Regions from separate parts of the Sphingomonas sp. GW821-FHT12D09 genome, predicted to be linked through region 1. Evidence: predicted binding sites of a transcription regulator. Region 1 holds the regulator's gene; each other region holds the start of a gene.
What was found. Region 1 encodes LexA, which represses DNA repair genes until DNA is damaged. Its sites were predicted from a motif close to GTTCCNCNCTTGTTCT; they were not measured.

Region 1 (10,225 bases):
CGGCGGAATCCGCGATAGAAGGTCGCCAGCTGCTCGTGCAGCATGGTGTGGCGCGTGATCGTGCTCTCGAAGCCGGTCAGCTGGTCCTGGTTCGGCAGCTCGCCATTCAGGAGGAGGTACGCGACTTCCATGAAGCTCGAATTCTCGGCGAGCTGGCCGATCGGATAGCCGCGATGGAGCAGCACGCCCTCATCGCCATCGATATAGGTCAGGCCCGATTCGCACGACGCCGTCGACGTGAAGCCGGGATCGTAGGTGAACATGCCGGTCTGGCCATAGAGCTTGCGGATGTCGATGACGTCCGGTCCGACGCTGCCCGACAGGACCGGATACTCAACATCCTTCCCCGGAACCTGCAGCTTCGCGGTGTCGCTCATAAACGTCGTCCTATGTTGGGCCGGGCCTGGGATCAGGCCGGCACGGTCATCTGGTCAGCGATACGGCCCAGGCTTTCCTCGCGTCCCAGCAGCGCCAGAACGTCGAAGATGCCTGGGGAGGTCCGGCGCCCGGTGAGTGCGGCGCGCAGAGGCTGCGCAGTCGCACCGAGCTTGACACCCGCATCTTCCGCAACGGTGCGTACCGCTGCTTCGAGCGCCTCCGTATCCCAGCTTTCCACACCGTCAAGTGCGGTATGCAACTGAGCCAGGAGGGCGCGCGCGTCGCCCTCTAGCAGAGGCTTTGCGTCCTCGTCCAATTCCAGTGGGCGAGTGCGAAACAGGAAGGCCGCACCCTCCGCCAATTCGAGAAGATTCGCGGCGCGCGGCTTCAATGCGGCCATGCTGCGGCGCAGAAGATCGAGCTGAGATTCCGAGAGTTCGAAACCGAGTCGCGCGGCGATCAGGTCGGCCAGTCGGTTGTCGTCCGCCAAGCGGATATAATGGCCGTTGAGGCTCTCGAGCTTCTTCAGGTCGAAACGCGACGGGCTCTTGCCGACGCCGGCGAGATCGAACCATTCGGTCGCCTGGTCGCGGCTGATGAACTCGTCGTCGCCATGCCCCCAGCCGAGGCGGAGGAGATAGTTGTTCAGCGCCTCGGGCAGGATGCCCAGCTCGTCGCGATAGGCGTCGACGCCGAGCGCGCCGTGGCGCTTGGAAAGCTTGGCGCCGTCCGATCCATGGATCAGCGGGATATGGGCATATTCGGGCTCGGGCCAGCCCATCGCGCGATAGATGGGCAGCTGGCGGAAGGCGTTGTTGAGATGGTCGTCGCCGCGGATGACGTGCGTCACGCCCATGTCGTGATCGTCGACCACCACCGCGAGCATATAGGTCGGTGTGCCGTCCGAGCGGAGCAGGACCATGTCGTCCAGCTCGCTGTTGTTGACGGTGACGCTGCCCTGGACCTTGTCCTCGATCGTCACCGCGCCTTCGCGCGGCGCCTTGAGGCGGAGAACGAACGGCGCGCCTTCGGGCGCTTCGCTCGCATCGCGGTCGCGCCAGCGGCCGTCATAGCGCAGCGGCTGCTTGTTCGCGCGCTGCTCGGCGCGCATCGCCTCGAGCTCCTCGGCGGTGGCGAAGCATTTATAGGCATGGCCATTGGCGAGCATCGCGTGCGCAACCTCGGCGTGGCGCGCGGCGCGGGCGAACTGGTAGGTTTCGTCGCCGTCCCAATCGAGGTTCAGCCAGCGCATCCCGTCGAGGATCGCCTCGATCGCCGGCTGGGTCGAACGCGCGCGATCCGTATCCTCGATGCGCAGCAGGAACTTGCCGCCGTGATGGCGCGCGAACAGCAGGTTGAACAGGGCCGTGCGCGCACCGCCGATGTGCAGGAAGCCGGTGGGGGACGGTGCGAACCGCGTGACGACCTGTTTCGCACCCGTATCAGATGTTGCGCCCAACCGAGCTTGCTCCCAGACTGTGTTTCCGATGGCCCATTCAGCCGCCGAGGGCGCCCCTAGCACGGGGCCTGCCTCCCTTCAAATGGGGGTGTGGGCGCCCTTTCGCCAGATCGGGGAGGCAATCGAGTGCTGGCTCGAGGCGGAGCGGGCGCAACTGCCGCTCTGGCTGCCGATTGCTCTCGGCGCGGGGATCACCGCCTGGTTCGTGCTGCCGGATGCGCCGCGCTGGATCGGGTTCCTTTTGGCTTCTGGTGCCGCGGCGTTGCTCGGACTCGCCTTGCCGGGGCGGCTGGGGCAGGCGCTGCTGATCGGCGGGCTCGCCATGGCGGCGGGCTGCGCGCTGATCTGGTGGCGCTCGGAGAGTGTCGCGGCGCCGATCCTGGCGCGGCCGGCGGTGGTGGAGGTGACGGCGCGGGCGGTACGCGTCGAGCGGTTGCCGGCACGCGAACTGGTGCGGGTGACGCTGTTGCCAGGGCGCAGCGACTTGCCGCCGAAGATCCGCGTGAACCTGGCGATGAAGGATGTGCCCGCCGGGCTGGCCACGGGCGCGGTGGTGAAGCTGCGAGCACGGCTGATGCCGCCGGCAGAGGCTTCGGTGCCGGGCGGCTATGATTTCGCGCGCACGGCCTGGTTCGCCGGGCTGGGGGCGACGGGCAAGGGCTTTGCGCCGGTGGAAGTGGTGAAGGCAGCCGAGGCGCCGGGTGCGGACCTGCGCGCCAGGCTCTCGGCGCACATCCAGTCGCGCCTCGAAGACAGCGCGGGCGGTATCGCCTCTGCGCTTGCCACCGGCGACCAGGGTGCGATCAGCACCGAAGATGTCGAGGCGATGCAGCGCTCGGGGCTGGCGCACCTGCTCTCGGTGAGCGGGCTGCATGTGACCGCCGTGACTGCGGCGGCGATGCTACTGGTGCTCAAGCTGCTCGCGCTCAGCCCCACGCTGGCGCTGCGATGGCGGTTGCCCTTGGTGGCGGCGGGTGCGGGGGCGCTGGCGGCGATCGGCTATACCTGGCTGACCGGCGCCGAGGTGCCGACGATCCGCTCCTGCGTCGCCGCGCTGATGGTGCTGCTCGCACTGAGCCTGGGGCGCGAGGCGATCACGCTGCGGCTGGTCGCGGCGGGCGCGCTGATCGTGCTGCTGCTCTGGCCCGAGGCACTGGCAGGCGCGAGCTTCCAACTGAGCTTCGCCGCAGTAACGGCGATCGTCGCGCTGCATGAGAGCCCGCGGATGGAACATTGGTTCGGCAGGCGGGAGGAGGGGCGGGTGAAGCGGCTGCTGCGTGGCCTCGGCTCGTTGCTGCTAACCGGCGTCGCGGTGGAACTCGCGCTGATGCCGATCGGGCTGTTCCACTTCCACCAGGCCGGCATCTATGGGGCGTTGGCGAATATCGTCGCCATCCCGCTGACGACCTTCGTGATCATGCCGCTCGAGGCGCTGGCGCTGCTGCTCGACGTCGCGGGACTGGGTGGACCGGCCTGGTGGCTGACCGACCAGGCGCTGGAACTGCTGCTCTGGCTCGCCAGGACCACGGCCGCGGCACCGGGTGCGATCGCCGCGCTACCGGCCATGCCGAACGGGGCATTTGCGCTGATGATGGCGGGCGGACTGTGGCTTGCCTTGTGGCGAACTGTGGTGCGCTGGGCGGGCGCGGTGCCGCTGGCGATCGGCCTGGCTTCGATGCTCGCCACGCCGGCGCCGGACCTGATCGTCACCGGCGACGGCCGCCATTTGGCGATCCGCATGCCCGATGGCAGCATGGCGCTGCTGCGCGACCGGGCGGGGGACTATACCCGCGACATGCTCGCCGAGACGGCTGGCAGCGACGCGGAGCCGGTCGCGCTTGCCGACCAGCCGGGTGCCCGGTGCAGCGAGGATGTCTGCATGATCGAGCACCGCGCCCGTGACCGCGCCTGGCGAGTCGCCGCGACGCGGAGTGGATACGTCCTGCCCTGGGCGCAGTTCGTGGCGCTGTGCCGCAGCGTCGATGTGATGATCAGCGACCGTCGCCTGCCCACCGGCTGCACGCCGCGCTGGCTCAAGCTCGACCGGCCGGCGCTGGCGAAGACGGGCGGCGTGGCGATCGCCTTCTCCAGCGGCCGGGTGACGATGGTGCGCGGATCGGGCCGGCATCCCTGGCTGAACCCGCTCAAGGTGCAGCCACCCTATGTGCCGGAACAGGGAACTGCGCCTGTCCGGACACGAAATCGCTGGCATTCCAGCCCGGCTGGCGTTTTCGGGCCATGATGCGGTCTCCAAGAAGAGCGACCGCGCCCTTCTAGGAACTAGTAGCGCCGCAGCAGTCCGGCGAGCTTGCCCTGGACGCGGATCTGGTCGGGACGGTAGCGCTGGGGGTTATAATCGCGATTTGCCGGGTCGAGCCGGATCATCGCGCCTTCCTTGCGGAAATACTTCAGCGTCGCCTCGGCATCGTCGATCAGCGCCACGACGATCTCGCCGTCCCGGGCGGTCTCGGTGCGGCGGATCAGGGCGAAGTCGCCGTCGAGGATACCAGCCTCGACCATCGAATCGCCGGCCACTTCGAGCGCATAATGCTCGCCCGCGCCGAGCAGCGCCGCGGGGACGGGCAGCATAGTCGAGCTTTCGAGTGCCTCGATCGGCGTGCCGGCGGCGATGCGGCCGTGCAGTGGAATCTCGATCACGTCATTGGCCGGCGCAGGCAGATTCGTTGATTCCCTTGGTACTCTCACGGGTGCGGGAGAGGCCTTGGCCGGCTTTTTCGACGCTTCGCCGCGTTCCGGCATGCGCAGCACCTCGAGCGCACGGGCACGGTTCGGCAGGCGGCGGATGAACTCGCGCTCTTCCAGCGCCGAGATCAGGCGGTGCACGCCCGACTTCGACTTGAGATCGAGCGCCTCCTTCATTTCCTCGAACGAAGGCGACACGCCGGTCTCGGCAAGCCGATCGGCAATAAAGCAGATAAGCTCGTGCTGCTTGCGCGTGAGCATCCCGTTTCTCCTGGGTCAGGAACAGACTGGGAACGTTTATGCAATGTTCCGCGCGCTTGTCAAGCGATGTCGAGGATTTCTGCCGAGTCGCCGGTTTTCGCCTCCGCAGCGCCTGCCGGACGGACGATCAGGCAGGTCGCGCGGGCGAGGGTGCGCAGCATCGACGAGTCCTGGGTCGCGGCGGCATGGGCGCGGCCATCGATGAGCGTGGCACGGAGATAATCGGCGCGCGGGCCGGTGGCGGGGAGCGGCTCGCCGAGCGGAACGGTGCGGGTGCGCGGCGCCGGATCGGCAGCGCCGGCGAGATGCGCGATCAGCGGACGAACGAACAGCGTGGCGGTGACGAAGGCGGAGACCGGGTTGCCCGGCAATCCGACCACGACGGCATCGCCCAGCCGGCCCGCCAGCATCGGCTTGCCCGGGCGGACGGCGACTTTCCAGAAATCGATCGTCGCGCCGGCTGCCTCCAGCGCGGGACGGACAAGGTCGTGATCGCCGACCGATGCGCCACCGCTGGTGACGAGCAGGTCGCAATCCAGCACGCGGAACGCGGCTTCGAGCGCGGCGCGGTCGTCGGGCAGGATGCCCAGATCGAGCAGCTCGGCCGGCAGATCGCCAAGCAGGGCGGCGAGCAGCAGGCGATTGGTTTCGGGGATCTGGTCTGGGCTGAGCGGGGCGCCCGGTGAAACCAGTTCGTCGCCGGTAGAGAGGATCGCCATGCGAACCTTGCGGCGGACGGGCAGCACAGCATGGCCGGCAATCGCGGCCAGCGCGAGCCGGGCGGGGGTGATCGCCTCTCCGGCGCGGACCAGCACCTCGCCCTCGGTGAAGTCGAGCCCGCGCGGGCGGGCGCTGCTGCCGAGGCGTAGCGGGCCCTCACCGGCGAGCGTGAGGCGGGTTCTGTCGCGGGCTGCCTCCTCCTGCACGAGCACGGTGTCGGCGCCGGGGGGCAAGGGGGCGCCGGTGAAGATGCGTACGGCCTGGCCCTGGGCGATTTCGCCGTTGAAGGCTCGGCCGGCGGCGCTCTCGCCGATCACTTCCCACGGGCCGGGCAGGTCGGCGAAGCGGATCGCATAGCCGTCCATCGAGGAAAGATCGGATGCCGGCTGGGTGCGCAGTGCGAGGATGTCGCGTGCGGCGTAGCGGCCCGCGGCCTGGGCTAGCGGGCAGCTTTCCACCGCTACCGGCGCGGCGAGCGCAAGCAGGCGACGCTGGGCTTCGGCGACGGGGAGGAGGGCGGGCATGATTCGGGACTAAGACATCAACCGTCTACCGTCACCCTGAACTTGTTTCAGGGTCCAACGTGCCTCAGGCGATGACGCCGGCGGAGAGTTGGATGCTGAAACGAGTTCAGCATGACGAAGAAGGTGGCCTCAGTTCACCCCGGAAATCCTACCGATATCGCGCGGCTTGAGCGGCAGGCGGAACTCGCAGAGGTAGCGGTTGCGCTCGTCGCTTTCGATCACCGATGCCGGGCCGCCGCCGATATGCGGGAGCGAGATCCACAGCTGGGTGCCCGCCGCGAAGGGAGCGCTCGTCTCGAACTCGACCAGCTGGGGCGTGATCGCGCGCAGCTTGACGTTCCACCAGCGCACGCCTTCGCGCACGCGGGCCGGGGCGTCGAGACGGATCGCCGCCTTGTCGGGGATCAGGCCCGTCGGTTCGTTCATCATCGCCATGCGCGTGTGATGCGACGGCGCCTGTTGCACCTGGCGCAGCCAGGGCATGAGGAGCTGCCAGGGAATGTCCTCGTCGAAGGCGACGCCGGCCTGGTTGCCCTGTGCCCATTTCACCATGCCATCGAGCGGGCGCAGGCCGTCGAAATTGATCTGGACCGCGTCGCCGACCTGCACCGCGATATCGGTTTCGAAGCCGCAGCCGCCCTGGGAGAGGTTGCGGGCGCGGGTGAACTCCACCTGGTTGCCGCGGCGCACGCAGATCGTCTGGTGCAGCTCGACACGCGGCACGCTACGTCGCTCGGCGGGGAGGGCGGCGAGGTTGCGGGCGATCGTGCTGATCACGTCGATCGGCTCTGCGAACAGGAAGCCGGCGGTGCCCTCTTCGGTCCAGGAAACCCGGCCGGCCAGCGACTGGCCGTTGGCGAGCTCGAGCTGCAGGCCTTCCGACTCCACCACTTCGTCATCGAGCTGGAGCATCGCGCCCGCCGCGCTCAGCTTGCGGATCGCGCAGGGCAGGCGGCTGGTCTTGCCGACGAGGAAAGCGGAATCGAACGCCGAATGCTCGCCCGGCTCGGCCAGCGGCTGAACCGCCGGTGCCTCGCCCGAGAGACTGAAAATAGTGGAGGACGCAAGTCCTTGCCGCATAAAAGATTTTTCCCGCCCAAGCGCCCACGGAGATAGTGCGGCGCAGGGCGTGAAGGCGGGGTTAAGCCGCAGGGTTGCGGAATCCCTAATGCGGCCCCGAAACGATCAGTCCCGGTCGGGCGCGCCGAGCGGGAAATAGCCTCGATAGGGACGCGCTTCCTCGACACAGCGGGCGACCGAGGGGCGGGCGAGCAGGCGCGCGCGATAGGCGCGGAGATTAACCAGGGCCTGCGGGATCGGTCGCACCCAATCGGCATAGAATAGCGAAGGCGCGGCGGCGCAGTCCGCCAAGGTGAAGCTGTCCCCCACGGCCCAGACGCGGCCGGCCAGATAGGCATCGAGCCAGGCATAGACCTTGTCCAGCCGCGCCATCGCTTCGTCGAGGCCGATGGGATCGCGCCGTTCATCGGGCAGCATCGCGTCGATGACGGGCTTCTGCATCGTGCCCATCACGTAATTGTCGAAGATTCGATCGAGCATCCGCGCCTGCACGGCGAGATCGGCATCGGCAGGGATCATCGGCACCGCGCCGGGGTGATGGACCTGCAGATATTCGATGACCGCAGTCGCCTCGACGACGGTGCGATCACCTTCGACCAGGACCGGGAACAGCTTGAGCGGCCAGCGTGCCTCCAGCTCGGCATTGGCTTCGGCGTCCTCCAGATTGCGGAGCGTGAAGGGCGTGGCGTTCTCGTAGAGCGGGATCTGTGCCTTCCAGGTGTAGGACGAGAAGGGGTGGCCGAAGAGCTGAAGGGTCATGGCGCGGGCCTTTTCGGTTAGGTTATTGCCTAACTATCTCGATGTGGTGAGGGTGTCACGCATTTTCCCTTTCCGTCATCCCGGCGGAAGCCGGGACCCAGAGTCACAAGCGGTGCGGCAGAGAAATCCTGGGCCCCGGCTTTCGCCGGGGTGACGGAATAGGGATTTAGGCCAGCCAGTCGCCCGACTTGCCGCCCGTCTTGGAGCGCAGGCGGATCTCGCCGATCACCATCGCCTTATCGAGCGCCTTGGCCATGTCGTAGAGGGTGAGCAGCGCGGTGGAGACTGCGGTGAGCGCCTCCATCTCGACGCCGGTCTGCGCTTCGGTCGCGGCGGTGGCGGTGACGGTGATTCCGGTCTCGTCGGGGGCGAGGTCGACTGCGACTTTGGTGAGCGGGAGCGGGTGGCAGAGCGGGATCAGCTCGGCGGTGCGCTTGGCGGCCATGATCCCGGCGATGCGCGCGGTGGCGAGGACGTCGCCCTTCTTCACCGCGCCCGCGCGGATCGCGGCGGAGGCTTCGCGCGACATGGTGATGCGGCCGGTGGCGATGGCTTCGCGCGCGGTGACCGCCTTGCCCGCGACATCGACCATGCGCGCGGCGCCGGTCTCGTCCAGGTGCGTCAGCTTGTTCATCCGACCAAGGCCCGGGTCGCCGCTTCGACATCATCCTGGCGCATCAGCGACTCGCCGATCAGGAAGCAGCGGATGTCGTGCTCGGCCATAGCGTCGAGATCGGCGCGGCCGTTGAGCCCGCTTTCGGCGACGAAGGTGCAATCTTTCGGCGCGTGGCGGACCAGCTCGTAAGTCTTCTGGAGATCGACCTCGAAGGTCTTGAGATTGCGGTTGTTCACCCCGATCAGGCGCGAGTGGAGCTTGAGCGCGCGTTCCAGCTCGTCGGCGTCATGGACCTCGACCAGCACGTCCATGCCGAGGCCGAGCGCGGCGTCCTCGATCTCGGCCATCTGCACGTCTTCGAGCGCGGCGACGATGATCAGGATCGCATCGGCGCCGATCGCGCGCGATTCGAGCACCTGCCAGGGATCGACCATGAAGTCCTTGCGGATCACCGGCAGGTCGCATGCGGCGCGCGCGGCGATGAGATAGTCCTCATGCCCCTGGAAATATTCGAGGTCGGTGAGCACCGAGAGGCAGGCGGCGCCGCCGGCCTGATAGGCGCGGGCATGCGCCGGAGGATCGAAATCGGCGCGGATCAGGCCCTTGGACGGGCTGGCCTTCTTGATCTCGGCGATCAGGCCGTACCCGGTCGCCGCCTTGGCATCGAGCGCGGCCTTGAAGCCGCGCGGGGGCGTGCGGGTGAGCGCCTGGGCGTGAAGGTCGCTCATCGGGGTCGCGCGGCGCCGCGTTGCGACTTCATCGTGCTTGGTGGCGATGATCGTGTCGAGGATCGTAGGCATCAAAAGGCGATCCAGCAGTCGAGCAGGGCGTTGGCAAGGCCCTTGTCGATGGTTTCGGCGGCTTCCTCGGCACCTTCGCGCAAGTCGCTGGCCTCGCCGGCGATGACCAGGGCGGCGGCGGCGTTGAGCAGGACGGCGTCGCGATAGGGGCTGTGCTCGCCCTGGAGCAGGCGGCGCAGCGCGAGGGCGTTATACTCGGGGCCGCCACCGCGGATCGCACTGAGCGGGTGGCGGGGGAGCCCCGCGTCCTCGGGGGTTATCCGCGACGGAAGGCCCGAGCTGCCGATGCTGACCACGACGCTGGGATGCTCGGTCGAAAGCTCGTCCAGCCCTTCCTCGCCCGAGATGATCGCGGCGGCTTCGACGCCGAGCTGCTCGAGCGCCTCGGCATAGATCGGAGCGTAGTCGGGGCGGGCGATGCCGATCAGCTGGCGGGTGACGCGCGCGGGGTTCGCCAGCGGGCCCATCAGGTTGAAGATGGTGCGCCTGCCGATGCGTCGGCGCAGCGGCCCGATGCGGGCGAGCGAGGGGTGGTGCGCCTGGGCGAAGAGGAAGGCGATGCCGAGCTCGTGGAGGCTCTCCTCTGCGCGGGCGCCGGCGCGGTCGAGGTCTAGGCCAAGTGCTTCGAGCGTGTCGGCGGCACCCGATTTGGACGAGGCGGCGCGGTTGCCGTGCTTGGCGACCGGAACCCCTGCCGCGGCGACGACAAGGCTGACCGCGGTCGAGACATTGAGCGTGTGGTGCCCGTCGCCGCCGGTGCCGCATACATCGATGGCGCCCTCGGGGGCGGTGATCGGGATCAGCCGCGCGCGCATCGCCCGGGCGGCTTCGGCGATCTCGACGCTGGTCTCGCCGCGTTCGGAAAGCGCGATCAGGAAGCGTTCGATCTCGGGCTCGGGCACATTGCCGTCGAGAATGTCGGCAA
Region 2 (10,225 bases), on a different contig from region 1:
GCCTTCTTCATGGGCAGCTTCTATCTCGGCCTGGCCCTGCTATGGGCCGTGCTGCTCGGCGCCTGTTTCCTGATCGTCGGCCCGCGCACCGGCACGCTGCTGCGCTATCTGCGCGATCCGATCCTGCTTGGCTTCTCCACCGCTTCTTCCGAAGCCGCCTATCCGCGTACGCTCGACGCGCTCGACCGGTTCGGCGTGCCGCCGCGCATCGCCAGCTTCGTGCTGCCGCTCGGCTATTCGTTCAATCTCGACGGCTCGATGATGTACATGACGTTCGCATCGATCTTCATCGCCCAGGCCTATGGCATCCATCTCGACTGGATGACGATGATCCAGATGCTGCTGATCCTGATGGTCACCAGCAAGGGCATCGCCGGCGTGCCGCGCGCCAGCCTGGTGGTGATCACCGGCACGCTCAGCCACTTCAACATTCCCGAGGCCGGCGTGCTGCTGATCCTCGCGGTCGATCATTTCCTCGACATGGGCCGCACCGCGACCAACGTCATCGGCAATGCCATCGCCAGCACGGTGGTGGCGCGCTGGGAAGGCCAACTCGATGCGCCGGGCGTCGCCGAGCCGGCGGTCAAGCCGCTTGACGGCGCAGCGACCGACACAGACAGCTTCGAGGATTATGGCAAGTCCTGACTATAACCCGGCGCTGCCGGTCCGCGTCGTCGCGCTCTACCAGTTCACGCGCTTCCCCGATGTCGACAGCCTGAAGGGCCCGCTCGCCGAGCTGTGCTGCGCGCTGGGCGTGAAGGGCACGTTGCTGCTCGCCAATGAAGGCCTGAACGGCACGATCGCGGGTAGCGATGCCGCGATCGACGCAGTGCTCGCACATGTCCGCGCCCTGCCCGGCTGTACGGGCGTGGACGTGAAGGAATCGCGCGCGCCGGCGCTGCCGTTCGACCGGATGAAGGTGCGGCTCAAGCGCGAGATCGTCACGATGGGCGAGCCCGATATCGATCCGCTCACCGGCGTCGGCCATTATGTCGCGCCGGAGGACTGGAACGCGCTGATCGACGCGCCGGACACGATCGTGATCGACACGCGCAACGCCTATGAAGTCGCGCTCGGCACTTTCAACGGCGCGCTCGATCCAGAGACGCGCAGCTTCCGCGAGTTCCCCGACTGGTTCCGCCGCTTCCGCGCCGAGCGTGAGGCGGAGGGGCCGATGCCGCGCATCGCGATGTTCTGCACCGGCGGCATCCGCTGCGAGAAGTCCACCGCCTTCCTCAAGGCAGAGGGGCTCGACGAAGTCTATCACCTCAAGGGCGGCATCCTCGCCTATCTCGAGCAGGTGCCGCCAGAACAAAGCCGCTGGCAGGGCGAGTGCTTCGTGTTCGACCAGCGCGTCACCGTCGACCACGCGCTCCAGCCCGGCAACCGTGCCTTGTGCAAGCGCTGCCAGGGCCTCATCGCCGACGAGGACGGCCCCTGCCCTGCATGCGACGACCTCCCCTTCCGGGATCAGGCATAGGCATAGGGCCCGCCGGCGGCGAGCGCTGCCTTGTAGGCCGGGCGGGCGTGGATTTTCTCGATCCAGGCGGCGATGTGCGGGCGGCCCTGGGTGGCGTTGGCGCGGGCGACCGCGGCTTCGAGCGGGAAGCTCATCATCACGTCGGCGGCAGTGAACTCGTCACCGGCGAACCAGGGGCGCGATGCCAGCTCGGCCTCGACATAGTCGAGATGGACGTCGATCATCGGCTGGAACTTCTTCTGCGCCGCCTTGCCGAACAGGGGCACGCGGCTCAGTACCAGTTTGGTGAACAAAGGCGGCATCAGCGAGCCCTCGGCATAATGGAGGAACTGGCGCCAACGCAGCGCATCCTCGCGGTGGCCGGGCTTGCCGAGGCGGCCATCGCCGAGTTCGACCAGATATTCGATGATCGCCCCGGTCTCGGCGATGACATTGCCACCATGCTCGATCACCGGTGACTTGCCGAGCGGATGGATGCGGCGCAGCTCGGGCGGGGCGAGCATCGTAGCCTTGTTGCGCTCATAGCGCATGACCTCATAGGGCAGTCCCAGCTCCTCGAGTAGCCAGAGCACGCGCTGCGAACGGGAGTTCTCGAGATGGTGGACGATGACGGTCATGCAGGCTCCTGTGCCGGGCGGCGCGGTCGCTGGCGCGCCGCGACCGACTTGACGATGGTCCGTCCGCCCGCCGGCGGCAAGGGGCGTTTCGCCCGGTCGAGCGCTGCGTCGATCAGGACGATGACGGCACGCGCGTCGAGTAGCGCTACATCCTTGAGGCAGACATAGCGGCCCTGCCGGCCCTCGCCCTGGAGCAGTCCCTCGGGATCGGGCAGGCCGATGCCGGGGAGGAAATAGAGCAGCACGTTGCGCGGATAGATTGCCAGGCTGAACGCCGCTTCCGAGGCCTTCTCGCCCGGGGTATAGGAGATCGCGAGGCCGTTGTAATTGTCATAGACCAGCTCGGTCGCGCCGGGCAGCCGTTCGCGCAGGACAGCACGAGCGGCCCGGACGCGTCCGGCAATCTCCGGTGTGAAGCGGGCGATGAAGGTTTCGAGCTGCGCTTCGGCTTCCTCCATGGCTAAACCTGCTCGAACCGGATCGAACGCTGCGACGGATCGGCATCGACCAGGCGGACCTGCAATGCAGTGCCCGGCGCGGCACCGGGGGCGTCGATCCGCGTGACGACCGGCAGGTCGGCAAGCTGCATCCGGGCGCCGCGGACATCGACATCGGTAACCACCGCCGCGAAGTCATCGCCCTCACGCCCATCGAGCATCACGGCCTCGGCGAGGTCGATCACTGCGCGATCGATCTGGCCGCCCAGCGCATCGGCGCGGGCCATGACCTTGGGCAGACGTGCAAAGGCGTCGTTGACGGCATCCGGAACCGGCTGGCCGTTCGCGACGGCGAGCGTCGCGCGGATCACATAGCGATCGGCGAGGCGGCGAAGCGGGGCGGTGGCGTGGACATAGGGCGCGGCGACGGCGGCATGCCAGGGCAGCGTATCCAAACGCCAGGGCGCATAGCTCGCCCCCTGCCCTGCGCGCCGGATCGCGAGCATCAAGGCGGCTTGGTTGGGATCGGCGGCATCGAGCCCGGCGCGGAATGCAGCCAGCGATTGCGCCTCGGGCCAGGCGATGCCGAAGGCGCGGGCGCTGTTGCGCAGGCGCTGGACTGCATTCGCATCCGGCTCGGCCATCACTCGGAACAGGCCCGTGTGGTGCGCGCGCAGCACATCGGCGATGGCGAGATTGGCGGCGAGCGACAGGGCGGCGTTGCGATCTTCGGACGGATGGCGGGCGCGGAAGGCCAGCGCATAGCCGCCATCGGGACGGCGCGCGACTTCCTGCTCGGGCGGATCGACCCGCGAGGCGCCGCGTGCAGCCTCGGCAAAGGCGATGCGGCGGGAGAGTTCGGCAAACTGCGGCGGCAGGTCGGTGTCGGCGGCGGTTTCGTAGGCGAGCTTGGCGCGGCTGCGGACCAGAGCGCGCTCGGCGCCGTCGAGCTTTACTGCACCATCAGGGGCAACGCGAACGGTGAACAGCACTGCGGGGCGTGGACCGTCGGGGAGCAGGCTGGCGGCGCCTTCGCTGAGCACCGGCGGGTAGAGGCTTGCCTTGCCGTCAGGCAGGTAGAGCGTCGTGCCGCGGTGCCAGGCTTCGACATCCACCGGATCGCTGTCCTCCACGAACCAGGCGACATCGGCGATGGCGTAGCGCAGTAGCAAGTCGTTGCCGCTGGTCTCAATCGCCAGCGCCTGGTCGAGATCGGTCGCGCTGGCCGGGTCGAGCGTGACGAAGGGGATATCGGTGCGGTCGACATGCCCGGTTGGTGCCCGCCGGGCCGCGGCTTCGGCGGCTTCCAGGACCGGCTGCGGGAAGGATCGGGGGACCTGGAACTGGTTGCGAATCGCGGCGAGGCCATCGGCGAGGACGCGGTCGGGATCGAGGACTGCCTTCATCGCGACACCTTAGCGGCCCCGGCAGCGCTGAAAAGTACACGAAGTACACGCCAAAGCCCGCTTCGCCAGCGAGCGCCTGCGAGCCGGTTGCGGCGCTGGAAAGTCACAAGGTTGCGACACCTACGCAAGGGCGCGCGAGCCCCCGAACGGGAAAGACCCGGCGCGGGGCAACGCGCCGGGTCTTCCGATGGGTCTAAGCCCGTGACCGCCGCCTCGCGCGTCGCACGCGGGCGCGGCCTGTAGTTCCATTATAGATCGTCGTCGCCGTCATCGGCGTCGGGACCCGTCATAAGTCCTTCGGCGACCTTGTCGGTGCGCGCGCGGATCGCCTTTTCGAGGCGGTCGCGCAGCTCGCCATTCTCCTTGAGGAAGGTCTTGGCGTTCTCGCGGCCCTGGCCGATGCGGACGCTGTCATAACTGAACCAGGCGCCCGACTTCTCGACCAGGCCGGCCTTGACGCCGAGATCGAGGATCTCGCCGATCTTCGAGATGCCTTCGCCGTACATGATGTCGAACTCGACCTGCTTGAACGGCGGGGCGACCTTGTTCTTGACGACCTTCACGCGGGTCGAGTTGCCGACGATGTCCTCGCGGTCCTTGATCTGGCCGGTGCGACGGATGTCGAGGCGGACCGAGGCGTAGAACTTCAGCGCATTGCCGCCGGTCGTGGTCTCCGGATTGCCGTACATCACGCCGATCTTCATGCGCAACTGGTTGATGAAGATCACCATGCAGCGCGAGCGGCTGATCGAGCCGGTGAGCTTGCGCAGCGACTGCGACATCAGGCGGGCCTGGAGTCCGACATGGCTGTCGCCCATCTCGCCTTCGATTTCCGCACGCGGCACCAGCGCTGCGACCGAATCGACCACCAGCACATCGATCGCGTTCGAGCGGACCAGCGTATCGACGATCTCGAGCGCCTGCTCGCCGGTATCGGGCTGCGAGACGATCAGTTCGTCGATGTTGACCCCGAGCTTCTTGGCATAGACCGGATCGAGCGCGTGCTCGGCATCGACAAAGGCCGCGACGCCGCCGCCCTTCTGCGCTTCGGCGATCACATGGAGCGCCAGCGTCGTCTTGCCCGAGCTTTCCGGCCCATAGACTTCGATCACGCGCCCGCGCGGCAGGCCGCCGACGCCGAGTGCGATGTCGAGTCCGAGCGAGCCAGTCGAGATCGATTCGACCTGCATCGTCTCCTTGGAGCCGAGCTTCATCGCCGAGCCCTTGCCGAATGCGCGGTCGATCTGCGCGAGTGCGGCGTCGAGCGCCTTCTGCTTGTCCGAAGAAATCGCCATGTTGCCGTCAATCACCTTGAGCGAAGCTGCCATTGGAAGTCCCCGTCGCTAGAAGGTTTAGCACGCTGCATCAACCTGTGTTGGAACGGCGTGTATCGCGTTTGTTCTCAAGGAACAAGAGCGGAACGGAATTTTTTGTTCCATAATCGTTCTTCTCCGCTTCCGCAGGCACGCCTAGGGACAAAATCCGGCTGCGGCCAAGGCAATCCCCGATGCCGTTCCCACGCCGCACCCCTAGGCTGAGCCGATGGAGGACGGCGCATGAAACCCGTACCCTTGCTGCTACTGGCGGTACTGGCCGCCGGCCCCGCGCTCGAAGCCCAGCAGGTCTCTCGCCCCGCCCCCGGCCCCGCCGGCAGCTGGCGGATGCTGGGCGTCGCCACCGCGCGCTTCACCGCCGATCACGACACGGTCTGGGTGAAGGGCCCATATGACAATTTCCGCCGGATCAAGTTCAAGGTGCGCGACGCGCCGCTGCAGCTCGTGCGGCTGACGGTGACCTATGACAATGGCGTGCCGGACAATATCCCGGTGCGCTACAACATACCCCAGAATGGCGAGAGCCGGGTCATCGACCTGCGTGGCGCGGGCAAGCGCAGCCTGAGGCGCGTCGATTTCTGGTACGACACGCGCGGCCGCGGGCGCGGCACCGCAAACGTGTCGCTATGGGGGATGCACTAGCGCGTATCGGCATGCATCGATTCAGCTCCCCGGCGAAGGCCGGGGCCTGGTCTCGGCGCATCTGGTTGGAAACATGCGCCTCACCAACGACATCGCAACTGAGCCCCGGCCAGTGCTTGGGACTGCCCATCCACCGGATGTCGCTACGCCCTGGCGCCCCATAGCGAGTTGCGATAGGGACTGCGCGCCGCTAGCCCGGCGCGCATGACCCGCATCGTCGGCCATGTCAGCGCGCTCAATCGCTATCCGGTCAAGTCGATGGCCGGGGAAAGCATCGCCATTGCCGAACTGGATTGGCAGGGAATCGAGGGCGACCGCCAATATGCGTTCGTCCGCGCAGCGAACGGGACGCGCTTCCCCTGGCTAACCGCGCGCGAAGTGCCGGCGATGGTGCTGCATCACGCCCGCTTCGCCGATCCGAACAAGCCCAAGACCAGCGCGGTGATGGTCGAGACGCCCGACGGCATGATGGTCTCCCTGCACGATCCGATGCTCAAGGCGCATCTGGAGACGGCCGCGGGCGAGCCCGCTTCGCTGATCCGGGTTGCGCGCGGCGTCTATGATTCGATGCCGGTCTCGATCCAGAGCAGCGCCGGCCATGCCGCGCTGGAGGCCGCGCATGGCGAGATCCTCGCCATCGATCGCTTTCGCATCAACGTGATCGTGGAAAGCGACCTGCCCGCGACACTATGGCAGGGGCGGCGGCTGGCGTTCGGGAACGAGGAGGACGGCGCGGTGGTGCAATGCGCCGATCCGATCAAGCGCTGCGTGATCGTGACAATCGATCCGGTGACGGGGGCCAAGGAGCCGCGCGTGCTGCGCACCGTCGCCCAGGCATTCGGCAATGCGTACGGCGTCTATGCGGGGCCGGCGCGGCCGGGGCTGATCCGGCTGGGCGACACGGTGCGGCTGGTGGACTAGCCGGCAAAAGCCAGCGGCGGCGGCATTCAGTCCGCGGCAACCAGGCTGTCGAGCACGCGCTCGACGCTGTCCATCGTGAAGGGCTTGGAGAGGATCGGACGATCGCGATAGGCCTCGGCGATCATGTCCCCTGCCCCGCCGGTGGCGAGCACGAAGGGAATGCCGCGTGCAGTCAGCGCATCGGCGATCGGCCAGCTGGTCTCGCCGCCGCGCAGGTTCACGTCCATAATCGCTGCGTCGATGCCGCCGGCCTCGACCAGTTCCAGCGCCGAAGCGACACTGTCAGCCGTACCGGCTGCGGTACGGTCTAGCGCGTCGAGGAAATCCTCGAGCATCATCGCGATGAGCGGTTCGTCTTCGACGATGAGGATCTTCTGCGGCCCCGACATGCTGTTTTCCATTGCAGGAAAAAAGCCGAACGCCAAGGCTTTATTTCAGGGCAAGCACGTCCCGTGCAGCTTCCGCAAGTTGTTGAACGGAAAAGGGTTTAGGCAGGAAGGAAACTTGCTCCAGATCAATGGACTTGCGGAGTTGCTCCTCGGCATAGCCCGACATGAACAGGATCGGCAGGTCCGGATATCTGGCGCGGACCTTGCGCGCCATGGTCGGCCCGTCCATCACCGGCATGACGACATCGGAGATCAGCATATCGGGCCGATCGATCGTCTCAAGCAATTCCAGCGCAGCCTCGCCATTTTCTGCTGTGACCACGGTATAGCCTTGGCGGGCGAGCGCGCGCTCGGCGATGGCGCGCACCATGTCTTCGTCCTCGACGATCAGGATCGTGCCGGTGCCCCAGGTATCGGCGGGCTTCTCCTTCACCCCGGGCAGCTTGGCAGGAACCGGCGCTTCGGCCGCGGCATGGACCGGCAGGTAGATGGTGAACTCCGCCCCGCCCTGCGCGCCATTGTCGGCGAAGATGAACCCGCCCGACTGCTTGATGATGCCGTAGACGGTGGAAAGGCCGAGGCCGGTGCCCTTGCCGATCTCCTTGGTCGTGAAGAACGGCTCCCAGATCTTGCCGAGTATCTCGAGCGGGATGCCGGTGCCAGTGTCGGAAATGCGCAGCGCGGTATAGTCGCCGACGGGAAGGACGTCGTCATCCATCTGGCGGACTTCGGAGGCGGAAACCGGCATCGTCTCGATCGTCAGCGTGCCGCCGCCGGTCGGGTTCTGCGAGAGCATCGCATCGCGGGCGTTGACCGCAAGGTTGACCACCACTTGCTCGAGCTGGCCGGGATCCGCGCGGACCGGCCCCAGGTTGCGGCCATGCTTGACCTCGAGCCGCACCGTCTCGCCGAGCAGGCGCTTGAGGAGGTTGGAGACTTCCGAGATCACGTCGGGCAGCTGTAGCAGCTGCGGGCGCAACGTCTGCTGGCGCGAGAAGGCGAGCAGCTGCCGGGTCAGCGAGGCCGCGCGGTTGGAATTGGCGCGGATTTGCTGGATGTCGTCATAGTCGCTGTCGCCGGGCGAATGGCGCATCAGCATCAGGTCGCAGTGGCCGATGATCGCGGTGAGGATGTTGTTGAAGTCGTGCGCGACGCCGCCGGCGAGCTGGCCAACGGCCTGCATCTTGGTGGCCTGGGCGACCTGGCGCTTGAGCTTGGACTCCTCGCCCGAGTCCTTGAGGCTGATGAGCACCGCGGCATCGCCCAGCCCGCGGGCGCCGGCGATGCCGATCGAGACGGGCTCCTCGGGAGCGTCGGCCAGGCGGACGGTCATCTCGGCCGATTGCGGCGCGCCGCCGGCAAAGCGACGGATCGCATCGGCAAGCGCCGCCTTGTCCTCGCGCACCATCAGGTCGCCGGGGTAGAGCGGCGGCGCGGCGGCGTTGACGCGGGTGGCGCGGACGAATGCGTCGTTCATGCTAGCGAAGCGGCCATCGCGGTCGACCAGCGCCAGGCCGAGCGGGAGCAGCGCGATCAGCGAGCGGACATGCGCGCCGGCACTGGCACCGATCGCGGGCGTCGGGGCATTGCCCTGTTCCTCGTCGAGCAGCGCGACCAGCAAGGGCGCATCCTCGCCGTCGAGGAATGGGATCTGGAGCACGCGCAGCGGCGTGCCCTCAAGCCCCTCACGCTCGAAGCGGACCAGGCCCATCGAATCGGTGATCAGGAAGCGGGCGAAGTCGCGGCCCTCCACCGCCGCCTCGCCGCTGCCCATTGCGCGCAGGCGGAAGACCCGGTTGGCGGCGCGCACCCGGCCCTCGGGCGAGACCATCGCGGCCATGATGCCGGCGGAAGCGAGCCGGTCGCCGGTATGCCCGTCGATCAGCGACTGGACCTGGCTGGCGAGGTCGAGCGCCTGCACGCCGATGAAGCGCCAGACCAGGGATTCCTCGCCGACGCGCTGGACGCGGGCGGAGACGGGCGCGCCGAAGACCTGGATGCCATCCTCGCGCGCCTCGCCATCGCGCCAGGCGGTGCGGGCGGCAGTGCCGAGCGCGACGACAGAGGCGTCGCTGACGGGCAGGTTGGGCGGCGTCGGCCAGCCGGCGAACAGCGCCTCGAAGCGGCTATTGGCGCAGACCAGGCGACCGGCGCGATCGGTTACGGCGAGCGCGTCGTCGCTGGCGGCGGCGAGCGCCTGCGCGACCGACCAGTCGATCGGCAGCTCGGCGGCGGTCTCGGTGTCGAACAGCTTGCGCGCGCCCCAGAGCGCACCCGAGGCGAGCAGCCCCGCTGCGACGAACCCGACCGCGACGGCGCGGTCGTTGAGCGTCAGCAGGATCAGCGCGGCAGCGAGGAACCCCGCCAGGATCGCCGCCGCGAAGGGCAGCCAGCGGCGGGACGGCGATATCGGACTATGCGTGTGGGCGGGCAGCGTGGCCATGCGCCCGTGTGAGGCGGTGTGGCGCGAGGGTCAAGGACCAGAATCCCTCTCCCATTGGGAGAGGGAGGGAGCGCCCAAGGCGCGGAAGGGTGAGGGTCGGTTGATCTCAACCCTCACCCTTCCTACTCGGCTCCACCTCGCGGGCCCCTTCCCTCTCCCGCTGGGAGAGGGAAAAGAAGCTTACCAGATCCGGACGCGCTTCTCGGGCGTCAGGAACAGCTTGGTCGACGGATCGGGGTTGTACGCCCCATACCAGGGATCGAGGTTGCGCACGACCCAGGCGCGCTGCTGCGAGGGCGAGTGCGGATCGGTCAGCAGGCGCTGGCGCAGATTCGCCTCGCGATAGTTGCGGCGCCACACCTGGGCCCAGCCCAGGTAGAAGCGCTGGTCGCCGGTGGTGCCGTCGAGCACCGGAGCCTCGGCGCCGTTCAGCGACTTCTTGTACGCGTCATACGCTACCGTCAGACCGGCCAGGTCGGCGGTATTCTCGCCGAGCGTCAGCGCACCCTTCACATGCATGCCGGGCAGCGGCTCATACTGGTCATATTCGGCGACC
Region 3 (10,225 bases), on a different contig from region 1:
AGTCCGCGTCGAAATCCGCATCGCTGCCTTCGCCGGCAAGCACCCGCGCCAGCCGGGCAAGCCCGTCACCCACACCGAGCACTTCATCGACACGCCAGCTCTCCGGCCAGCTCTGCCGCAGCACGCCGACGGTCCCTGCGCGCACCACGCTGCCGCCCACCGGCAGCACCTCGCCCGCGACGATGCGCAGCAGCGTGGACTTGCCGCAGCCATTGCGCCCGACCAGCCCGGTGCGTTCCCGCCCCAGCGCCAATGTCAGAGTGTCGAAGAGCCGGACGCCCTCAGGCGTGGCGGCGGAAAGCGTATCCAGGGTTACGAAGCAAGACATGGGGCACCTGCAGGCAGGACGAGACGATCGGGCGGACGATGGTCATTTCCTGGCGCATGGCGGCTCACTCCTTCGGAACTTGCGAGCGCGCTATCTGGCGGGCCGGCCAGCGGATGACAAGTCCGGCACGGCGCAAATAGCATTGGCCGGAACTCGCCCCGCATCCTAGCAATTGGGGAAGCCGAAGGGGGCGGAGCGACGATGACCGAAAAAGGCGAGGGCCGGAAACTGACGCAAGGCGAGATCGCCCTTGCCCGCTCGATCTATCATGACGCGATCAACCTGGAAGGCGTCGAGATCCGGCGGCGGAAATGGTTTCCCTTCCAGCCGGTCAACACCACCATGGCGCCCACCGGCCACATCCATTTCCATCCGGACAGCGACAAGTGGCGCGAGGATTACAGCAAGGAAGGGCTGGGCTTCCACGGCCTGTTCCTGCACGAGCTCTGCCATATCTGGCAGAGCCAGCGCGGCATCTACCTGCCGCTCAAGCGCCATCCGTTCTGCAGCTACACCTATGCCCTCAAGCCCGGCCAGCCGCTCATCAAATATGGGCTGGAGCAGCAGGCCGAGATCGTCCGCCACGCCTATTTCCTCCGGCACGGCGTGCTGGTGGAGGGCGCGCCGTCCGCCCAGGCCTATGAAAGCCTGATCGCAGTCTTCCGCTGATCCGGCATGCGGCGCCGGGATCCCCGGCGCCGCATGCCTCTAGAGTTTCTCGCCACCATCGTCCGCCGACATCTTGCGCGGCGGCGGTGCCGGACGCGGTGGCGGTGCGGGGCGTGGTGCCGGCGGCGTGTAGCTGGGCCGTGTCGGCGCGGGGGCCGGCGCTGCCTGGGGCGCCGGCGTATAGCTCGGCCGCGGTGGCGGTGCGGAGACGCTGGGCGGCACGGGCCGCGGGCGGAACTGCGGCGCGGGCGTCGCCCCCGACGCGTCGGGGGCAGGGCGCGGGCGCCAGCCGCCCTCGGGCCGCGGTGGACGCGGTGCGGGCGGGCTGTCCACGCTCCCCGGGGGCGTCGGCACCGGCATCGGCGTGGCCGCCGGTGCGGGCGGGCGGCCCCAGCCATTGCCGTCGCCGCGCGGGCGCGGCGGGCGCGCATCGGGCCGCGGCATGGTCGGCGGCGTTGGCACGCCCGCCTCGGGCACCGTCACCGGTGCCGGCGGCGTACGCGGACGGCCACGGCGCCAGTCGGGCGCGCCGTCGGGCCGGTCCGGCGCGGGCCGGGTGAAGGGCGGCGGTGCCGGATTGCCGGGCGTGACAACCGGCGGACGCGGCATTCCGGTCCCCGGCGGTGGCGGATTGGCTCCGGGCCCGCCAGGACGTCCCGGCCTGCCCGGCTGGGGCGGACGGCCCGCCCCCGGCTGGTGCGACCAGCCCGACCCCGGCTGCGGCGGGCGACCGGCTCCCGGACGGCCCGGCCCTCCCGGCTGGCCCGGCGTGTGGAAGCGGCCCGGCGGCGGGCCCTGGAAGCCACCCTGGCGCCAACGGCTGAAGCGCAGCGCCTGCTCGCGGCGGCGGCGCTGCTCGGCGTCGAAGCGCCGGCGCCACGCCGAAGCGTCGCTGCGCGCATGATAGCGGCTCCAGCCGGGATAGCGGCTGCGCCCCTCGTCCCACAGCTGGATGAAGCCGAAGATATACGGGCTGGCGTCGATCCAGGCATCGGCATCGACCGGGCGATAGTCCCGTGCCGAGAGCGCGCGGTAGAGCCGCCTCCCGCGATCGAACAGGTCGTGCGCGGCATCGTCATAATCGCCGAACTCGCCGCGCGGTGCGGCCTCGCCGTCGGCGTCATAGACCATCGCCAGCCGCCCGCCGTCGAAGGCGAAGCTCATTCCCGGCTCGACCGTCAGGAACGGCGCCGTGGCGCCCGGTGCGAAATAATAGCTGCGGATGCCCTCGCTGCCGGCGTCCTCGACGATGATCGTATCGCCGTCGCCGGTCTGCCAGGCCCAGGGCTCCTGCCCCTCGAAGGCGAAGGCGGTATCGGGCGGGGCATCGCCGATCGCGTCCCACAGGGCGTCGGCGCGGTCGATCCACTGATAGTCATCGGCGGATTGCTGGACCGCCTGGCGCGGTGCCGATCCGGGGGCCGCCGCCACCGCGGCCGCCTGCGCGGCGCCGGGCAACACCCAGGCCGCGCCCGCCAGCATCGTCAGCCTGATCATCCTCTCGAACCGCATGGCCTTCCCCTCTCTCTGTTCCTGGCCGAGACTCGTCCCACGCCGCTGAACGGCGCGTGAAACCATGGTGCAGCTTCCTGAAAGGAATCCGGCCCCGAGACTCTAGGCGAAGTGGAAAGGGTCGCCGTCGACCGGCATCAGCATGTCGATGTGGAAGGGGATCCCGTCGAACTCGCCGCGCGCTTCCTCGCCGGTGTGGAACAGTTGCGCCAGACCGTGGCTGGCCGGTGCTTGCGTGTCGTGCCACAGGGCGGCCGCATCCGGCACGATGATCTGCTGCGCGTCGCCCTTGCCGCCGCCATCGACGGCCATCACCGGCGCGCTCTTCACCTTCTCCGGTGCCATCACGTCGGGCTTTTCGGGGGCCTGCGCCACGCCCAGGATGAAATCGCCCGCGGACAGCTGCGCCTTGGCCACGCCGATCAGCAGCACGTAATTGCCGCCGCTCAACGCGATGTTCATCACGCCGTTGCCCTGGTCGGTCATCGCCGCCTGCACCTGCGCGAAGCTGGTGAAGCCATAGGCGGACAGGTCGATCTTGTCGGTGCCCGGAGCGAAGTCGGCGATCGTGTCCAGCCCGCTGTTCGCGCCGAACACGAACGTGTCCGCGCCTGCCTCGCCGTAGAGCGCGTCATTGCCCAGGCCACCGTCGATCCGGTCATTGCCCGCGCCGCCGAGCAGCCAGTTGGCCGCGTCGCTGCCGGTGATCACATTGTCCAGCGCGTTGCCGACACCGTATAGCGTCGTGCCCTGCAGGATCAGGTTCTCGACATTGTCGAACAGGTAATAGGTGCCGCCGGCGATGTTGGCATAGACGGTGTCCGTCCCGCCGTTGAGGTTCTCGAAGGTGAAGTCGTTCTGCGCATCGACATAATAGGTGTCGTTGCCGGCCCAGCCATAGAGGAAGTCCTGCTCGCCCGCGCCGTCCTCGCCGTGCAGCACGTCGTTGCCGTCGTCGCCCACCAGATAGTCGATGCCGGTGCCGCCCCACAGCGTGTCATTGTCTTCCTGGCCATAGATCCAGTCCGCACCCGCGCCGCCGAAGATCGTGTCGTTGCCCTGGTGGCCGATCAGCAGATTGTCGCCGCCATTGCCGGTGAGGATGTTGGCCAGCTCGTTGCCCACGCCGAACTGCGCTGCCGTGCCCGCGACCAGGGTCAGGTTCTCGACATTGGCGTAGAGATAGAAGCTGGCGCTCGCCAGCACGCTGTCGCTCCCCTCGCCCGCCGCTTCGTAGATCACATCGTTCTGGTCATCGACATAATAGAGGTCGTCGCCCAGCCCGCCGTTCAGCTTGTCGGCGCCGGTGCCGCCGTCCAGCGTGTCGTTGCCCGCCAGGCCGATCAGCGTGTCCGCCCCCGCCCCGCCGGTCAGCTTGTTGGCGATATCGTTGCCGATCATCAGGTCGGCGCCGCTGCCGCCGATCGCATTCTCGATCACCGCCCCGCGCGCGATCGAGACATTGCCCGTCCGTCCGCCGACGCTGGAGAATTGCTCCTGGGTCAGGTTGATCGTCTGCGTCTGGCCGAAGCCCGAATAGTCGAGCGTGTCGACGCCGCCATTGTCGAACACCGTATAGGCGACGGTCGGGTTCTTGGTCGCGTCATAGATGTCGCGGCCGGCGGTGCTGTTGAAGCCGTAGGTGGTGTCGCCCGTCCGGGTCAGCGTGTTGGCGCCGTAGAGCGAGGCGATCGCCACGCCGTCCGCCACCATCGGGCTCACCGTGTACTGGCGGGTGAAGCCAAGGTCGTGGAAATAGCTGTTCTCGTTCTCGTCGAAATACGACATCACCGTCGTGATCCACGCATCGTTGAGATACGCAGCGTCCGCCGGATAGTCCGCGCTGCCGTTATACGGCCCGCCATGCCCCAGCCCCAGCGCGTGGCCGATCTCGTGGATGAAGGTCTGGAACGAATAGCTGTTCAGCCCGGTGCCATACTGGTCCACCCAGGCCTGCGAGACGTTCACCGTCGCACTGGTGGTGATCCCGCCCGAATAGACTGCGCTGGTGAAGGCGCCGTCCTCGTCGTTGGAGAACAGCAGCGCGCCCCCGGTCGTCACTTCGCTGAAGGTGATGCCGGTCACGTCGGTCCACAGCAGCAGCGCCTGGCGCGCCAGATTGGCGGCAGCCGTGCTCAGGTCGCTCACGTTGAAGGTCAGCGTGCCGCCCGCGGCCACATTGAAATGGTGGCGGTTGCCGTTCCAGTAATCGTCGGTCAGCTGGTGGGCGATCTGGTCGTTGCTGTACACGGTGAGCGCCGGCGCGGTGACCATGTTGAGCTTGTAGGCGCCGGTCTCTTCGTCGTTCCAGCCGCCGACATCGACATAATAGGTGCCGCTGGTCGTCGCGGTGAAGCGCACGCCCGAATAGGTGCCGACCCGGTCGTCATTATAGGAGAGCTCGTTGCCGGCCGCATTGCGGATGGTGATCGTCGAATCGACATCGCCCGCGCCGCCGGTCGACAGCGTCTGGAACAGGTAGCTCTGCCCCGCGACCAGCGTGACGCGGTAGAAGTCGTGATCGCCTTGGCGATCGATGCTGCTCGTCGCGGTGCCGTCGAGCGCGATCGTGCTCGTCGTCGTCACGTCTCCGGCGATCGTGTCCGGCGCCGCCGCCGCGGTGTCGGTCAGCCGGATCAGGAAGGTGCCGGTCGTCTGGTCGTTATAGGTCGCGCCGGCGATGTAATAGGTGCCGCTCGTCGTCGCGGTGAAATGAATCTCGGAAAGGGTCCCCGCCCCGCCATCGTCGTCCGACAGCAGCAGCGTGCCGCCCGCATCGTACAGCCGCAGATAACTGTCGACATCATCCTGGTTCACCGAATTGGTGGCGAAGCTGTAACTATGCCCCGCGACCAGCGTGACGCGGTACCAGTCGCGATCGCCCTGCGTCTCGATCGTCGTGGTGACGGTGCCGCCTACATCGAGGACAATGGTGGTCGAGCTATCGCCGGGTACGCTGTCAGGCATGCTCTCTCACCAGAAAAGGGCGTGAACTGACGGACTTGTTCCCGACAGCCAGGCGCGTGGGCAACTGGGTACTTCCTACCGGTTCGCCGTGCGCGCTGCAATCTCCCGCGCAAGGAGATCGATCGTGGATGGTCCCATCGCCCGATCCGAGGTGGCGACCGAGATTTCGGGCAGTGCCGTGGCGCGCCCGCCCGCGATCCTGGTGACCCGCGCCGTGGCGATGCCGGGCTTCTCGAAGCGCAGCGCCACCCTCACCCTGTCCGGCCGCACCCCGGCGCGCACCAGCCCGGCCTTCACCCGCGCGCACGCCGCCTCGGGCGTGGTCGCGGGGACGAGCAGCTTGGTCCCGGCTGCGGTACAGGCGAAGCCGGTGGGCTGGGCAAGGGTGAGGAGGAGGAGGAGGAGGAGCGCGAGCATCTCGGCCTCATAGCACGATGCGCGCTGTGCAGCGCATGAACGGCCAGGCCCGCACGCGCACGCCGAGCTGGCGTTTCTGAGCAACTGACACACCACCTCGCCGTCGATCAGGCCGTCGCGACAGCTATTGTAGGCGACTGAAACCCCAGTGGCGGGAGCCGGGCCGTTTGCTGTCCGGCAACTTTCAGCACCGCGCCGGCGAAAGCCGCCGTTCACGAAGATCGCGACGGGAACGGCGGCGCATGCCCCCTAGTCGCCGTTGGCATCGACCATGAAGACCATGGTCTTGCCGCGCGACGCTGGATCCCACCCCGCTAGTAACGCCGCGCGCACCCCTTTTGCGGCAATCGCGTCGTTGATGTGGGAGCGCCCTTTCGGCAAGCCTTTCAGAAGACGCTTCGGCGTGGGAAATTCCAGCAGCGCCTCGCGCGGCATATCCTGCTGACGCAACGAGACCGTCATGCCCCTCCAGCCATCGGCATCGGATAGCTGGGGCTCGCTCTGAAGCTCCCAGTCATATTTGGATCCGTCGATTTCGACAGTGCCGCCAAGGCCGCGCGTATGAAGCATGTCGGGACGTTAGCATGCCAGCAACGGCACTTCACCCACTTCACTGGTGTCGCAGGGTCTTCTCGAATCCCTCATTCGCCTTCGTCATCTTGGCCAGCTTCCTGAGATAGGTGCGAACATGCCGTTCGTACCGCGTATCGTCATAGGTACTCGTCGCCGGATAGTCGTCCTGGCCGATCAGCTCCTTGAGGCGCCCGGCGAACGCTGCCTGGTCGCTTGTGCAAGCGGCGTCCTTGAGCGCACGGCAGGCCCATTCCTCGGCAGCGGCCTTGTCATAGTCGTCCCGCGCCTCATAGCCGCGCCTGTCCGCTGCCGCCTGATCCAGCCGCGACACCTCGAAACGACGCTCGAGCCATTTGCGGACCAGCTCTCCATCCCAGGGTTTCGACGGGTTCGTCATTGTTCTCTTCCAGTCGAGTTGCGGCAAAGGGCCGGCGTTATGAACTTGCCATATGACGCCGCCGTTCGCATCGCTACAGGCTGAAGGAAATCAAGGCAGTTGGATCGACCTATGGCCCGCAAGCGTTCGAAAGATCCCTATGACCATCTCCCGCAGGAAGACGAGGCGCCGGCAGCGCCGGTGCTCTGCTGGCTCTGCGGCCGCCCGACCGGCAAGACCATCGTCTGGCACCATCCCGTGCCCAAGAGCCGCGGCGGCCGCGATGTCGTGCCGATGCATTCCATCTGCCAGCAGACGCTGATCGCCAATTTCACCAATTCCGAGCTGCAGCGCCATGGGATGGACGTGACAGGCCTGCTCGATAATCCGAACGTGCGCAAATTCGTGGATTGGGTGGCGAACAAGGATCCGGACTTCACCGCGACGATTGCGAAGAAGCAACGCTGATACGTGCAAGTCCAGGCTATCGACCGACAGCCGTTCCGGGATGGCCGGTTCGGTGCGGGAGAGGCAATCCCCGTCCTCCGCCACGCAACTGGCGTTCTGCCTCGGGCGTTCCTATCTCTCCACTAGAAACCCCAACAGAACAAAGCTAGAACTCCGGCATGGCACTCACCACCATTTCCGTACGCGGCGCGCGCGAGCACAATCTCAAGGGCGTGGACGTCGACATTCCGCGCGACACGCTGACCGTGATCACCGGCCTGTCCGGCTCGGGCAAATCCTCGCTCGCCTTCGACACCATCTATGCCGAGGGCCAGCGCCGCTATGTCGAATCGCTCTCGGCCTATGCGCGCCAGTTCCTCGAGCTGATGCAGAAGCCCGATGTCGATCATATCGAGGGCCTGTCGCCCGCCATCTCGATCGAGCAGAAGACGACGTCGCGCAATCCGCGCTCCACGGTCGCCACGGTTACCGAGATCTATGATTACATGCGCCTGCTCTGGGCGCGCGTCGGCGTGCCCTATTCGCCGGTCACCGGCCTGCCGATCAGCGCGCAGACGGTCAGCCAGATGGTCGACCGCGTGCTCGCGCTTCCCGAAGGCACCCGCCTGCTCCTCCTCGCCCCCGTCGTCCGCGGCCGCAAGGGCGAGTACAAGAAGGAGCTCGCCGAGTGGCAGCGCGCCGGCTTCCAGCGCGTCCGTATCGACGGCGAGACCTATCTGATCGAGGAAGCCCCGGCGCTCGACAAGAAGTACAAGCACGACATCGAAGTGGTGGTCGACCGCCTGGTCGTGCGCGAGGACATCGGCACGCGCCTGGCGGAAAGCTTCGAGACCGCGCTCAAGCTCGCCGAGGGCCTGGCCTATATCGACCTGGTGGATACCACCGTGGCCGAGCTTTCTTCCCCCCTCCCGCTGGCGGGAGGGGCCGGGGGAGGGGTTGTCCGTGAGGCACCCCAGGCGTTCTCGACTGACAGCGACATGCCCCGCCCCAACCCCGAGGGTGAGGGGCTCAAGAAGAACGTCACCGGCGGCCAGCTCAAGGGCACCGGCCTCCCGCCCAACCGCATCGTCTTCTCCGAGAAGTTCGCCTGCCCGGTCTCCGGCTTCACCATCCAGGAGATCGAGCCCCGCCTCTTCTCGTTCAACGCGCCCCAGGGCGCCTGCCCGGCGTGCGACGGCCTGGGCGAGAAGCTGGTGTTCGACGAGGATCTGGTCGTCCCCAACCACGATCTCACGATCAAGAAGGGCGCGATCGTGCCCTGGGCCAAGTCCAACCCGCCTTCACCCTATTACATGCAGGTGCTGGGCTCGCTCGCCCGCGAGTTCGGCTTCAGCCTCGACACGCCCTGGCGCGACCTGCCGGGCGAGGTCCAGCTGGTCATCCTCCACGGCACCGGCGGCAAGCCGGTCACCCTCACCTTCGTCGACGGCCGCAAGTCGTACGACGTGAAGAAGCCGTTCGAGGGCGTGATCGGCAACCTCAACCGCCGCATGCTGCAGACCGAGTCCGCCTGGATGCGCGAGGAGCTGAGCAAGTACCAGGCCGCGCACCCCTGCGAGGTCTGCCACGGCGCCCGCCTCAAGCCCGAGGCGCTGGCGGTCAAGATCGCCGGCGAGAACATCAGCCACGCCACCCATCTCTCGGTGGTCGACGCGCTCGCCTGGTTCCAGAAGCTGCCGGCCACGCTCACGCCGCAGCAAAAGGAGATCGCCCGCGCGATCCTCAAGGAGATCGACGAGCGGCTCGGCTTCCTCAACAATGTCGGCCTCGATTACCTCAACCTCGATCGCACCTCGGGCACGCTCTCGGGCGGCGAGAGCCAGCGCATCCGACTCGCCTCGCAGATCGGCTCGGGCCTGTCCGGCGTGCTCTACGTCCTCGACGAGCCGAGCATCGGCCTCCACCAGCGCGACAACGACATGCTGCTCGCCACGCTCCGGCGTCTCCGCGACCTCGGCAACACCGTGATCGTCGTCGAGCATGACGAGGACGCGATCCGCACCGCCGACTATATCCTCGACATGGGCCCCGGCGCCGGCGTCCATGGCGGCGAAGTCGTCGCGCGCGGCACGCTCGACGAGATCCTGAACACCACCGGCAGCATCACCGCCGACTATCTCAGCGGCACCCGCGAGGTCCCCGTGCCGGCGAAGCGCCGCAAGGGCACCGGCAAGAAGCTGACGGTCGAGAACGCCACCGCCAACAACCTGCGCGGCGTCACCGCGAGCATCCCGCTCGGCACCTTCACCTGCATCACTGGCGTCTCGGGCTCGGGCAAGTCGAGCTTCACGATCGACACGCTCTACGCCTCCGCCGCGCGCCAGCTCAACGGCGCCCGCGTCCTCGCCGGCAAGCATGACCGCATCACCGGCCTGCAATATCTCGACAAGGTGATCGACATCGACCAGTCGCCGATCGGCCGCACCCCGCGCTCGAACCCGGCGACCTACACCGGCGCCTTCACCAACATCCGCGACTGGTTCGCCGGCCTGCCCGAGGCGCAGGCGCGCGGCTACAAGCCCGGCCGCTTCAGCTTCAACGTCAAGGGCGGCCGCTGCGAGGCGTGCCAGGGCGACGGCGTGCTCAAGATCGAGATGCACTTCCTCCCCGACGTCTACGTCACCTGCGACGTCTGCCACGGCCAGCGCTACAACCGCGAAACCCTCGAAGTGAAGTTCAAGGGCAAGAGCATCGCCGACGTGCTCGACATGACGGTCGAGGACGCGCTCGAGTTCTTCAAGGCGGTCCCGCCGATCCGCGACAAGATGGCGATGCTCGCCGAAGTCGGCCTCGGTTACGTCAAGGTCGGCCAGCAGGCGACCACCCTCAGCGGCGGCGAGGCCCAGCGCGTCAAGCTCGCCAAGGAACTCGCCCGCCGCGCGACCGGCAACACGCTCTACATCCTCGACGAGCCC

Region 2: recA (recombinase RecA) is a predicted target of LexA. The motif match lies at 5,347-5,362, and genes of this name have one in related genera.
Region 3: uvrA (excinuclease ABC subunit UvrA) is a predicted target of LexA. The motif match lies at 7,447-7,462, and genes of this name have one in related genera.

The regions. Positions count from the first base shown of each region.
Region 1 covers NZ_JBXAQL010000005.1:271,235-281,459, forward strand. The annotation lists gene AC1RPL_RS21080 (citrate synthase) at 1-377, opposite strand, end outside; gene gltX (glutamate--tRNA ligase) at 410-1,837, opposite strand; gene AC1RPL_RS21090 (ComEC/Rec2 family competence protein) at 1,920-4,079, shown strand; gene lexA (transcriptional repressor LexA) at 4,118-4,801, opposite strand; gene AC1RPL_RS21100 (molybdopterin molybdotransferase MoeA) at 4,861-6,045, opposite strand; gene AC1RPL_RS21105 (PilZ domain-containing protein) at 6,175-7,125, opposite strand; gene AC1RPL_RS21110 (glutathione S-transferase family protein) at 7,231-7,884, opposite strand; gene moaC (cyclic pyranopterin monophosphate synthase MoaC) at 8,051-8,518, opposite strand; gene trpC (indole-3-glycerol phosphate synthase TrpC) at 8,515-9,300, opposite strand; gene trpD (anthranilate phosphoribosyltransferase) at 9,300-10,225, opposite strand, start outside.
Region 2 covers NZ_JBXAQL010000001.1:515,755-525,979, forward strand. The annotation lists gene AC1RPL_RS02510 (dicarboxylate/amino acid:cation symporter) at 1-645, shown strand, start outside; gene trhO (oxygen-dependent tRNA uridine(34) hydroxylase TrhO) at 632-1,480, shown strand; gene AC1RPL_RS02520 (glutathione S-transferase family protein) at 1,471-2,097, opposite strand; gene AC1RPL_RS02525 (hypothetical protein) at 2,094-2,555, opposite strand; gene AC1RPL_RS02530 (RNB domain-containing ribonuclease) at 2,558-3,940, opposite strand; gene recA (recombinase RecA) at 4,189-5,268, opposite strand; gene AC1RPL_RS02540 (DUF2541 family protein) at 5,497-5,916, shown strand; gene AC1RPL_RS02545 (MOSC domain-containing protein) at 6,121-6,837, shown strand; gene AC1RPL_RS02550 (response regulator) at 6,864-7,226, opposite strand; gene AC1RPL_RS02555 (hybrid sensor histidine kinase/response regulator) at 7,267-9,669, opposite strand; gene AC1RPL_RS02560 (M13 family metallopeptidase) at 9,850-10,225, opposite strand, start outside.
Region 3 covers NZ_JBXAQL010000002.1:83,373-93,597, reverse strand. The annotation lists gene AC1RPL_RS10250 (ATP-binding cassette domain-containing protein) at 1-328, opposite strand, end outside; gene AC1RPL_RS10245 (vgr related protein) at 530-997, shown strand; gene AC1RPL_RS10240 (hypothetical protein) at 1,037-2,509, opposite strand; gene AC1RPL_RS10235 (M10 family metallopeptidase C-terminal domain-containing protein) at 2,612-5,476, opposite strand; gene AC1RPL_RS10230 (hypothetical protein) at 5,552-5,893, opposite strand; gene AC1RPL_RS10225 (hypothetical protein) at 6,143-6,463, opposite strand; gene AC1RPL_RS10220 (hypothetical protein) at 6,504-6,863, opposite strand; gene AC1RPL_RS10215 (hypothetical protein) at 6,975-7,310, shown strand; gene uvrA (excinuclease ABC subunit UvrA) at 7,469-10,225, shown strand, end outside.